3 regions of the Pantoea folii genome follow, and region 1 is predicted to be linked to each of the others. Evidence: predicted binding sites of a transcription regulator. Region 1 holds the regulator's gene; each other region holds the start of a gene.

Region 1 (4,008 bases):
GGGAAAGAAGGCTGGCGGCTGCGATGGTTGCTTTGATTTTCATAATTTTTCTCCTCGTTGTAATCAACAACCTGCGGCAAAAAGTGGGTGAGGCGGGTCGTCGATCAATTGTCTGGCGCCGTTCAGGCGCCCGACGTTCGATTTAGTCTTATTTGTACAGTTCTGCAGTCACGTGGAAGGTGTCGCCACGATTATTCTCAATGATGCGGTAATGGCTGGCACCCTGAGCATCGGCTTTCTGCGACAGTTCCTGACGGACGTTGGTCTGATCACCGTCAACACCGCTTACGCTGATGGTCTGATTCAACGGTTGCAGTTGCTCGGCTTGTTCGTTAGAAACCAGGCTGGCGGCACTGGCACCGAAGGACAATACGGAAGCCAGACCTACGATGGCGATAGCTAATTTGGTTTTCATGATTCACTCTCCTGAAATGGGGTTTGGCAACCTGAGAGGCAAATGCGTCTCAAACGGGTCGCCGTTCACACTGCGTCTTGTTCAGCAAACTTATTTATAAAGTTCAGCGGTGGCGTGATAGCTGTCGCCGGTATTCGCTTCGATCACACGGTAGGCTTTAGCGCCTTCCTGATCGGCTTTGGCATTCAGCTGCTCATGGATATCCATCGGAGAACCGCCCACGCCGCTCACACTGATGGTGCCGGCAGGTTGCAGATTCGCTGCCTGTTGGGCATTGATAGAATCTGCTGCAAAAGCACCAAATGACAGGGCAGATAGAACACTCAGGGTTGCGATAGTAGTTTTAACGTTCATGGTATTTTTCCTCGTCTTCTGTTTTTATCTTTTTCTTTCGTGTGATTTGCATCACGAAAACAAGTATAGATCTAATCACCCATGAAATTAATATCTAGCTAATAATGTTTGGTTGTTATTCTTTATCCTTATGGCACCTTTTTAGAACTGGAAGTTATTAAAACCGGTTGATTCTTAACCATTGGCTGTTATTTATTCGTAAAAACAATGATCTGCATCAAATTATCTTTTCGTGCGAAAGATCATGGTCGATCCCGCTGGCTGATACGTCGTAAGAAGCTATAACCACTGAGCACAATATGTAAAGCAGTGTAAAATAGCGCGAATGGTTAAGAAGGGGAAAAGGTCGTACCAATATTTCGTCGGATGCAGAACCGGCAGCTATATCGATAACTTATTATTAAAAAAGGATTTTGTAACAAGCGTGGCGGGTAACGGATCATCAGGAAGGATGTTACCGGCAGATGATCTGCCGGTTAAGACCAGGGTTTTATAGTTCCTGTTCGAATAAAACCAGCACGGCATCGTGCAGCTGTTTAACGGAGAAACTACGCGCAGGGGTAATAAAGATGGTGTCATCCCCCGCGATAGTACCGAGAATGCCTTCCGCTTTACCGAGTGAATCCAGCAGGCGTGCAATCAACTGTGCGGCACCCGGGCTGGTGTGAATCACCACTAAGGCATCGTTGTAATCGATATCCAGCACCAGATTCTTCAATGGGCTGGTGGTGGTCGGCACGCCAAGTTCGGCTGGCAAACAATAAACCATTTCCATTTTGGCATTACGGGTGCGCACGGCACCAAACTTTGTCAGCATACGAGAAACTTTTGACTGGTTGATGTTCTCGAAGCCGTCTTCCTGCAGCGCCTGTACGATTTCGCCCTGAGAGCTGAATTTTTCTTCTTTTAATAACGCTTTGAACGCTTTGATCAAGTCGTCTTGTTTTGATGGGTTTCGCATAAGCTACCAATAAAAGAGGGGTGCAGCAGGCAACAGGCCAGCAGCAGATAAATTATTATGCATTTAGATGAATTTTTATGCAATAAGCGTAGTGAGCGAATCGCGCTAATCAACTGCGGACAGGTATCATAGCAGAGTTTTGTGTTGCGCCAAAATCGCGGGCTGACGCGCAAAGCGAAGGTTGCAATGTTGTTATAGTATTGAAGTGGTAACAACTATATCGATGATCATTGCCGTCCATTGTCTTCTGGCTGCGATTGTATCATTCAGGCGACTTCTGAAGTGGAGATGTCTCGGGAGCCGATTGCGGCGTCATGTTATTGCGCGACAGGTTTGTCGCTATCGCCTGAGAAGTTGATTAAACTCGTAACCTGATGGATTTTCGGCATATCTCTGCCCCACCTTCATAAGGAGTTCAGGATGAAAGTTGCCGTTCTCGGTGCAGCCGGTGGTATTGGCCAGGCGCTCGCACTGCTGCTCAAAACTCAATTACCCGCAGGTTCCGCTCTCTCACTTTATGATATCGCCCCGGTCACGCCCGGGGTGGCGGTTGATCTCAGCCATATTCCTACCTCTGTGAAGGTGGAAGGGTTTAGTGGCGAAGACGCGACACCTGCGCTGCAGGGAGCCGATATTGTGCTGATTTCTGCGGGTGTGGCACGTAAACCCGGCATGGATCGCGCCGACCTGTTTAACGTTAACGCGGGCATTGTACGTAACCTGATCGAGCAGGTTGCCAGCACCGCGCCGAAAGCGCTGATTGGCGTCATTACCAATCCGGTTAACACCACGGTGGCGATTGCAGCTGAAGTGCTGAAAAAAGCCGGCGTGTATGACAAGAACCGTCTGTTTGGTGTCTCAACCCTCGACATTATCCGCGCCAACACCTTTGTTGCAGCGTTGAAAGGCAAGCAGCCCACCGAGATCGAGGTCCCGGTGGTGGGCGGTCACTCAGGCGTGACAATTTTGCCGCTGCTGTCGCAGGTTAAAGGCATCAGCTTCAGCGAACAGGAAGTGGCTGACCTTACTAAGCGTATTCAAAACGCCGGCACCGAAGTGGTGGAAGCGAAAGCTGGTGGTGGATCGGCGACCTTGTCCATGGGGCAGGCTGCTGCGCGCTTTGGTCTATCACTGGTGCGTGCGCTGCAGGGCGAAGCAAACGTGGTCGAATGCGCTTATGTTGAAGGGGACGGTGAGTATGCGCGCTTCTTCTCCCAGCCGCTGCTCATCGGCAAGAACGGTATCGTGGAACGCCGCCCGTTGGGTTCTTTGAGTGCGTTTGAACAGCAGGCGCTTAACGGGATGCTGGATACGCTGAAGAAAGATATCGCGCAGGGCGAAGAGTTTGTGAAGTAACGCTCAGCAGAAAAAACAACGCCCGGTGATTGCCGGGCGTTGTCATTTATAAGCCGCCAGATTTAAAGGTCTGGCTGGACGGTGAGCCATTGCTGGCCGGTGTTTTACGTCCCAGCGTTTCCATACGCACCTGGAATGGTGGGAACGGCATCTCAATACCGTGCTCTTCAAAGCCGCGCAGAATCAACTGATGCAACTCATGACGCAGTGGCATGCGGTGGCCCATCTCAGCTGCGTGCACACGCAATTCAAACAGCTGAATACCTTGCTGCAAGTCTACCAGGAACACATCCGGTGCGGGCATATCCAGCACGTAGGTACAGCGCTCGGCCGCCTGCTTGAGAATGTTGGTGACTTCATCACTGTTGACGTGTGCCGGAGCCGGGATGGTCAGCACCACGCGCGTGACAGAATCCGACAACGACCAGTTAACGAACTGCTCAGTGATAAAGGCCTTGTTCGGCACAATGATCTCTTTACGGTCCCAATCGGTAATCGTGGTGGCGCGGGTATTGATGCGGGTAATGCTACCGGTCAAATCGCGAATGGTGACGGTATCGCCAATACGGATCGGCTTTTCGAACAGGATAATCAGGCCAGAAATAAAGTTGGCGAAGATCTCCTGCATACCAAAGCCCAGTCCCAAACCTAATGCGGCGACAAGCCACTGCAGCTTTGCCCACTCAACGCCAATAATCGAGAATCCGACTAATCCGCCAATCAGCATCAGCACGTATTTGGTCAGGGTAGTAATGGCATAACCGGTGCCAGGTGACAGGCTAATGTGTTGCAGCAACGCCAGTTCCAGCAGGGCAGGCATATTACGCACCAGCTGAGTGGTGATAATGAACACCAGAATGGCAATCAGCACCGCGCCCAGCGTAATCGGCTGCACGCTCTCCACGCCCTGCACTGTGGTGCT
Region 2 (4,008 bases), on a different contig from region 1:
GCACCAGCGGCACGCCAAAGCACTTCACGCGGCGCAGCGTATCCAGCAACTGGCCATTGGCGATGATGCCCATGCCGCACTGTTGCAGAGATTGATAGATGGCGAACAGCGGTTGCCACAGTTGATCGTTCGAGACCAGTAGATCGGCAGGGCGCGGCAGGCGCTCGCCTTTCAAACGACGGCCTAAATAAGCTTGCGTGGTCATCAGCTGGCCACGGATGCGCTTCAGAATCATGCGGTACGGTTCCAGCGCTTCTGGATCGCCGCACAACTCGCGTACTTCATCGCTGCATTCGGACATCGACAGTTCAGAAATCAGCACGCCCACGTCGCGCAGGAACAGATCGGCGGCTTTCCAGCGGCTCAACTGCATCGCATGGCGTGTGATAGGTGCGGTGACGTTCGGGTTACCGTCGCGATCGCCGCCCATCCACGAGGTGAATTTAATCGGCACGAAATCGACGGGCAACTTAATACCAAAGGTCTCTTCAACCTGCTCGTTCAGCTCGCGCAGGAATGCCGGTACGCCTTGCCACAGGCTATTTTCGACCACGGCAAAGCCCCATTTGGCTTCATCAATCGGTGTTGGACGATACTTACGGATTTCATCGGTATGCCAGGCTTGTGCGACCAACTGACGCAGGCGACGCATGACTTGCGTGCGCTCGTAATCGGAGAGATCGCTGTGGTCGAGTTGCTGCAGGCAGCTATTCACTTCGCCCAGCATGTGGATCAGCGTACGTCGGGTGATCTCCGTTGGGTGAGCGGTCAGCACCAGCTCCAGCGACAGTTCTTCGATCGCCTGGCGAATCGAACTTTCGCTGATGTCGTTTTGCTGCTTCAGACGCTCAAAGGTCTTCTTCAGGATTTCCGGATTATTCGCGCCATCGCCGCTGCGGGAGATGGTCTGATACTGCTCTGCCACGTTGGTCAGGTTGAGGAACTGGCTAAACGCGCGTGCAACAGGTAGTAACTCGTCATTAGACAGGTTTTGCAGCGTGTTCAGCAGTTCCTTACGATCGGTGTCATTGCCTGCGCGGGAGGACTTAGAGAGTTTGCGGATGGTTTCCACCCGATCGAGGATGTTCTCTCCCAGTGCATCCTTTATCGTATCCCCGAGCAGTTTGCCGAGCATACTGACATTACTTCGCATTGCGGAATATTGTTCGTTCATTTGACCCTGACACCCTTATCGTCTTGAAAGTACCCTTACACCCAACGGGCATAACATCGTCTTTTATCTAGCCACGGTTCTTCCTGTTCGTCAATTGACTTAAATTGACGATAATTCGCTGCTAACTACCGGAAATTCATAGAATTAACTTGGGGGGAAGCGAGATAAGTTATTCTTATTATCAAATCCCGAACAATGACCGGGCAATTTACTGTTTTAACAGTGAATTGCCCCATCTATTGTTAATCAGTGACAGAAATGCTGAACAACCTGCGTGATAAGCGCATGAGTTGGCTTAATAAATGCGGTATCGATAAATTCATCTGGCTGGTGCGCCTGATTGATTGATCCTGGACCTAAAACCAGCGTTGGACACAATTGCTGGATAAAAGGCGCTTCGGTGCAATAGTTCACCACTTCAGTCGGCACACCCAGCAGTTTCTCTACCACTTTCACCAGCTCATGATCGGCCGGACATTCGTAGCCAGGAATCGGCGGGTGCAGTTCACCTACCGTTAAACGCCCCGGCCAGCGTTCGCTCACTGGCGCCAATGCTTCATTCAGCAAGCCATCCAAATCGCTCAGAGTTAAGCCCGGCAGCGGACGAATATCCATGTGTAATTCGCAGCAGGCGCAGATACGGTTTGCGGCATCGCCACCGTGAATGTGACCAAAGTTCATGGTCGGGTAAGGAATCGCAAATCCATCGTGGTTATAGCGATTTTTCAGGGTATTGCGCAGTTGCATCAGCTGGGTAATGGATTCATGCATCAGCTCAATCGCATTCACACCGCGTGAAGGATCGCTGGAGTGACCGGACTGACCCTGAATACGAATCACATTCGACAAATGGCCTTTGTGCGCGCGCACCGGCTTCAGTGAGGTCGGCTCACCAATGATGGCGCAATCCGGACGCAGCTGGGTGGATTCGGAAAAGTACTTTGCACCGGCCATGGTGGTCTCTTCATCGGCGGTGGCGAGGATGTACAGTGGCTTGCTGAGTTTGGTCACGTCAACGTCACGCAGCGCATCCAGAATAAAAGCAAAGAAGCCTTTCATATCCGCCGTACCTAAACCATATAGCTTGTTGTCGTGCTCGGTCAGGGTGAAGGGATCGCGCGTCCAGCGGCCATCATCATAGGGAACGGTATCGGTATGGCCTGCCAGCAGCAGGCCGCCAGCACCCAAACCGCTGCGTGCCAGCATATTGAATTTATGACGCGTACCCGGGACTGGCTGGACTTCAACACTGAAGCCTAAATCGCGGAACCAGCCCGCCAGCAAATTGATTAAAGTTTCATTGCTCTGATCCAGCGCGCTGTCAGTGGCGCTGATCGATGGTGTGGCAATCAGCTGGCGGTAGAGTTCGATAAAAGGTGGTAATTTTGTCTTCACTGTTGACGGTCCTTGGGTTAGGATGTATCAATATTCATGCATTAATAGTGAATAAAAATACAATAACGTCGTTTGCAAGTGAAGCGTAAAATCATCTGCAAACGGCATCGTGGGCAACGGGGCAAAGCCGCGACCCGGAATGAGTGACTGTAAAAAGGGTTACAGCCTGATGTTGAATACGCTGATCGTTGGTGCCAGTGGTTATGCTGGCGTAGAGCTTGCCACTTACCTGAATCGCCATCCGCATATGAACATAACCGCTTTGGCGGTTTCAGCGCAAAGCCCGGACGCCGGAAAATTACTCTCCGATCTGCATCCGCAGCTGAAAGGCATTGTCGATTTGCCGCTGCAGCCGCTGAGTGAGGCTTCCGAGTGGGCAGACAAAGTCGATGTGGTATTCCTCGCGACCGCGCATGAAGTCAGCCACGATCTGGCACCCGAATTCCTCAAAGCAGGCTGCGTGGTGTTCGACCTTTCCGGTGCGTTCCGTGTCAACGATGATGCTTTCTATACTCAATATTATGGTTTCAGCCATCAACATCAGGATTGGCTGGATAAAGCCGTTTACGGCCTGGCCGAATGGCAGCACGACAAAATCAAAGATGCACAGCTGGTTGCTGTGCCGGGTTGCTACCCAACGGCTGCACAATTGTCATTGAAGCCGCTGGTCGAAGCCGGTTTGCTTAACGATGCACAATGGCCGGTAATCAATGCCACCAGTGGTGTGAGCGGCGCAGGGCGTAAAGCCAACGTCGGCACCAGCTTCTGTGAAGTGAGCCTGCAGCCGTATGGCTTGTTCAATCATCGTCATCATCCTGAAATCGTGGCGCATCTCGGTACGCCTGTGATTTTTACCCCGCATCTGGGTAGCTTCCCGCGCGGTATTCTTTCGACCACCACCTGTCGCCTGAAAGCGGGCGTGACGCAGCAAGACGTGGCGGATGCCTTCCACAAGGCTTACCACGACAAACCGCTGGTGCGTGTGTATGACAAAGGTGTCCCGGCATTGAAAGCCGTGGTCGGCTTGCCGTTCTGCGATATTGGCTTTGCCATGCAGGGCGAGCACCTGATTGTGGTGGCGGCCGAAGATAACCTGCTGAAAGGTGCCTCTTCGCAGGCGGTTCAATGCTTAAACATTCGTTTCGGCTACCCTGAAACATTGTCTCTGATTTAACGGACGGAAACTGCAATGAATCCATTGATTATTAAGCTGGGTGGCGTACTGCTGGATAGCGAAGAAGCGCTGGCCCGCTTGTTTGATGCGCTGCTGGCCTACCGCAATGAACATCAGCGTCCGCTGATCATTGTGCACGGCGGCGGCTGCCTGGTTGACGAGCTGATGAAGAAGCTCGCTCTGCCAGTGAAAAAGAAGAACGGTTTGCGCGTGACGCCAGCCGATCAGATTGACATTATTACTGGTGCCCTGGCGGGTACAGCGA
Region 3 (4,008 bases), on a different contig from region 1:
GAGCACCACGTGGCGCGCGAACTCTTTCTCGCAATATTTGCACTTCAGGTGCACATCATCGTCACGCTGTTTCACCGCGAAGCTGCTGAATACTGGCTCACTGCGGCTAATGCAGTTGCTGTTCGGGCAGGTCAGCACACGCTCGACACGATCCGGTAAGGTTGGGGCGATTTTCGCCACCACTTCGTATTCATCAATGCGGTTAACCGTGGCGTGAGGCGCATACACCGCCAGCTGGTTAATCTGATCATCGGTCAGGAAGGTATTCTCGATCTTAATCAAATCCTTGCGCCCCATCTCACCTGAAGGCAGATTCAGTCCAATGGTGATGCGCTGGTCGGTCTCGGTCAGGCGAAACAGCGACAGTAATTTAAAACCGACCTGCGCAGGAATATGGTCGATTACCGTGCCACGCTTGATGGCTTCAACCTGCAATTTATTATCGTGAGTCATCGGTTTCTCCTTACAGGGCCAGTTCGCTATTCAGTACCAGTGCCAGCAGAGCCTGGCGGGCGAAGATGCCGTTGCCCGCCTGCTGGAAATACCAGGCGTGCGGCGTGCTATCGACGTCAGTGGTAATCTCATCAATACGCGGCAACGGATGCAGCACTTTCATGTTGTCGCGTGCGCCGGCTAAATCGGCCGCGCGCAGGATGAACTGTGCTTTGACGTTGGCGTACTCAGACGGATCGAGACGCTCTTTCTGCACACGGGTCATATACAGGATGTCGAGTTCCGGCATCACTTCTTCGATGGTGTCGTGGCGCGTCCAGACAATGTTCTGCTCATCCAGCATATCGGTGATGTAGGCCGGCATCGCCAGCGCATCCGGCGCGATAAAGTAGAAACGGTTGCCGGTGAATTTCGCCAGCGCCTGGGTCAGCGAGTGCACGGTACGGCCATATTTCAGGTCACCGACCATCGCCACATTCAGGTTGTCGAGGCGGCTCTGGGTTTCACGGATGGTGAACAGATCCAGCAGGGTTTGCGTCGGGTGCTGGTTGGCACCGTCACCGGCATTGAGAATTGGAATGCCGCTGGAGAATTCAGTCGCCAGGCGCGCGGCGCCTTCCTGCGGATGACGCATCACAATCGCATCGACATAAGTGCTGATCACCGAAATGGTGTCGGCCAGCGTTTCGCCTTTCTTACCCAGCGAGGTATTGCTGCCGTCGGCGAAGCCCACCACTGAAGCACCCAAACGATGCATAGCGGTTTCAAACGACAGGCGGGTGCGCGTCGAGGCTTCAAAGAAGCAGCTGGCGATCACGTTGTGCTTCAGCAGTTCCGGCTGGGGATGAGCCTTGAGCTGGGCAGCGGTGTGTAACACCAGCTCCAGTTCTTCGCGGTTGAGATCGTTAATGGAAATAATGTGCTTGCGATATAGCGGGTTGGCCATAGCGTTCTCCTCTGCGCTGCCGGATTGCGGACAAAAAAAAGCCCCTGCTTAAGGGGCTTTTTTTACGATCAATGGTTGACGGAAAGAAACAGCGGCATCGCCTGTGGTCAGGCGGGGTAGAGCGGCAAATTGTACGCTGCGCTGTTGCATGTTTCCTCCGGCAAATTGTGGCGCATTATACGCATTCACTGATTTGCATCAAGCAGAAATCGCCGCAAGGTAAACGTTTGCATTACTTGTTTCCCAGCGTGGCGACCATCACCGCTTTGATGGTATGCATGCGGTTTTCGGCCTGATCGAACACGATGCTGTGCGCCGATTCAAACACCTCGTTACTCACTTCCATGCCGTCTTTCAGACCATACTGTTCAGCCATCTGACGGCCCAGTGTGGTTTGATCATCATGGAAGGCGGGCAGGCAGTGCAGGAATTTCACCTGTGGATTACCGGTCAGCGCCAGCATCGCGCTATTGACCTGATAGGGACGCAGCAGGGCGATACGCTCTTCCCATACCGATTTCGCTTCACCCATCGACACCCACACATCAGTGTAGATGAAATCCGCACCTTGTACGCCCTCGGCAATCTCTTCGGTCAGGGTGATTTTGCCACCGGTTTTCTGTGCTGCAACGCGACACTGTTCAATCAACTGCTCTTCCGGCCAGCAACCCTTCGGGGCCACCAGGCGCAGGTCCAGCCCTACCAGAGCTGCCGCTTCCAGCATGGTGTTGCCCATGTTGTTACGTGCGTCACCCACATACACTAACGTCATCTCGCTCAATGGTTTACCCGGCAGATGTTCTTGCATGGTGAGCAAATCTGCCAGCAACTGCGTCGGGTGGAATTCCGTGGTCAATCCGTTCCACACCGGCACACCGGCAAATTCCGCCAGCGTTTCCACCAGTTCCTGGCCGAAGCCACGATACTGAATACCGTCATACATGCGACCTAATACGCGCGCGGTGTCTTTCATTGACTCTTTATGGCCGATCTGGCTGCCGCTTGGGCCGAGGTAAGTGACGTTAGCGCCCTGATCGTATGCGGCAACTTCGAAAGAGCATCGGGTACGGGTCGAGTCTTTTTCGAAGATGAGCGCGATATTCTTGCCTTTCAGGTACTGCGTTTCGGTAGCATTTTTCTTAGCGTGTTTTAATTCACCTGCCAGACTTAACAGGTTAGCGATTTCGGCGGGGGTGAAATCCAGCAATCTCAGGAAGTGTCTCGAATACAGCTGACTCATACAGCGCTCCAGATGGGGATTAATAATGAATTAAAATTCAATCTAACCGTATGAATATGCATTTTCAACCCCGGCGTTAAGAAACTTTCCGTTTTGTGTAGTGGCGCGCGAGGCAGTGTGGGAAAATAATTGCATTCACGTCGAACATTTTGAGGACACGCACATGGCATATGAAGCATTGCTGGAAGAACAGCGCGAAGAAACCCGCCTGATCATTGAAGAGTTGCTGGAAGACGGCAGCGATCCGGATGCGCTTTACACTATCGAGCATCACCTCTCTTGCAACAACTTCGACTCACTGGAGAAAGTCGCGGTTGAGGCTTTCAAACTGGGCTTTGAAGTGAGTGAGCCAGAAGAGCTGGAGCTGGAAGAGGGCGGCACGGTGATGTGTGTGGATATCCTGAGCGAAGGCGCATTGAAGCCAGAGCTGATTGATGCACAAGTTGAGCAATTGGTGAATCTGGCCGGTAAGTTCAACGTCGATTACGACGGCTGGGGCACTTACTTCGAAGACCCGGACGCGGAAGATGAAGACGACGATGGTGATTTCATCGACGACGAAGAAGACGACGGTGTGCGTCACTAAGTCTTAAACGGGCGGCGCTCGCCGCCCAGAACCACTTCCCCGCCAGATAAAGAACGCCGATGAATTACGCTCCTCTGTTAAAACCCATTTATGAATTCCTGCACTGCCGCACGCCACAAGCGTGGATTGACGAAGCGCGCAAGCCGGAAAACCTGACGCTGTTGTTGACCGATCACATGGTGTGCGAGTTAAAAGCGGCACAAACCGCGGTGTTTATCATTCGTAAGTATGTGGCTGATAAACCCAGTGGCGATGCCATTCTGGCGTGGCTCAAGCCATACGAAGATTTCATCTACCGCGAAGAGCCAGACAGCAACTTCATTAACGCGCATAAAAATCTGACCAAGAGCATCATTGTGCGTAACGAACTGCCGTGGGCGGATGATTTGGTCGAGATGATGATTCTGCTGATCAAAGAAGAGCTGCATCATTTTTATCAGGTGTGGGAAATCATGCAGTCGCGGGGTTTGCCGTATCGCAAAATCACTGCCAGCCGCTATGCCAAAGGGCTGATTCGTGAAATCCGTACGTTTGAACCTGAAGCGCTGGTGGATAAGCTGATTTGCGGAGCCTATATCGAAGCGCGATCCTGCGAGCGTTTTGCCAGCCTGGCGCCGTATCTGGATGAACAGCTGCAGAAGTTCTATATTTCGCTGCTGCGTTCTGAAGCGCGTCACTATCAGGATTATTTGAAGCTGGCGGAACAGATTTCAGCGAAGGACATTGCCCCGCGCGTGCAGGCGTTTGGTGCAGCGGAAGCGCGCTTAATCAGCGAGCCGGATG

The links. The regulator ArgR, encoded in region 1, controls arginine synthesis, uptake and breakdown. The targets are predictions, from matches to a motif close to ANTGAATAAAAATACANT.
Region 2: the regulator ArgR is predicted to act here: its motif matches at 2,616-2,633, upstream of argC (N-acetyl-gamma-glutamyl-phosphate reductase).
Region 3: the regulator ArgR is predicted to act here: its motif matches at 2,664-2,681, upstream of argF (ornithine carbamoyltransferase).

What each region holds. Positions count from the first base shown of each region.
Region 1 is NZ_JBWXON010000033.1:5,534-9,541, reverse strand. Features, by position in the region: gene yhcN (peroxide/acid stress response protein YhcN) at 1-43, opposite strand, end outside; gene AC1MDE_RS25260 (YdgH/BhsA/McbA-like domain containing protein) at 149-415, opposite strand; gene yhcN (peroxide/acid stress response protein YhcN) at 506-769, opposite strand; gene argR (transcriptional regulator ArgR) at 1,260-1,730, opposite strand; gene mdh (malate dehydrogenase) at 2,151-3,086, shown strand; gene mscM (miniconductance mechanosensitive channel MscM) at 3,133-4,008, opposite strand, start outside.
Region 2 is NZ_JBWXON010000020.1:11,521-15,528, reverse strand. Features, by position in the region: gene ppc (phosphoenolpyruvate carboxylase) at 1-1,174, opposite strand, end outside; gene argE (acetylornithine deacetylase) at 1,421-2,569, opposite strand; gene argC (N-acetyl-gamma-glutamyl-phosphate reductase) at 2,739-3,743, shown strand; gene argB (acetylglutamate kinase) at 3,759-4,008, shown strand, end outside.
Region 3 is NZ_JBWXON010000014.1:83,955-87,962, forward strand. Features, by position in the region: gene pyrI (aspartate carbamoyltransferase regulatory subunit) at 1-453, opposite strand, end outside; gene pyrB (aspartate carbamoyltransferase) at 464-1,399, opposite strand; gene argF (ornithine carbamoyltransferase) at 1,632-2,639, opposite strand; gene rraB (ribonuclease E inhibitor RraB) at 2,803-3,225, shown strand; gene miaE (tRNA isopentenyl-2-thiomethyl-A-37 hydroxylase MiaE) at 3,285-4,008, shown strand, end outside.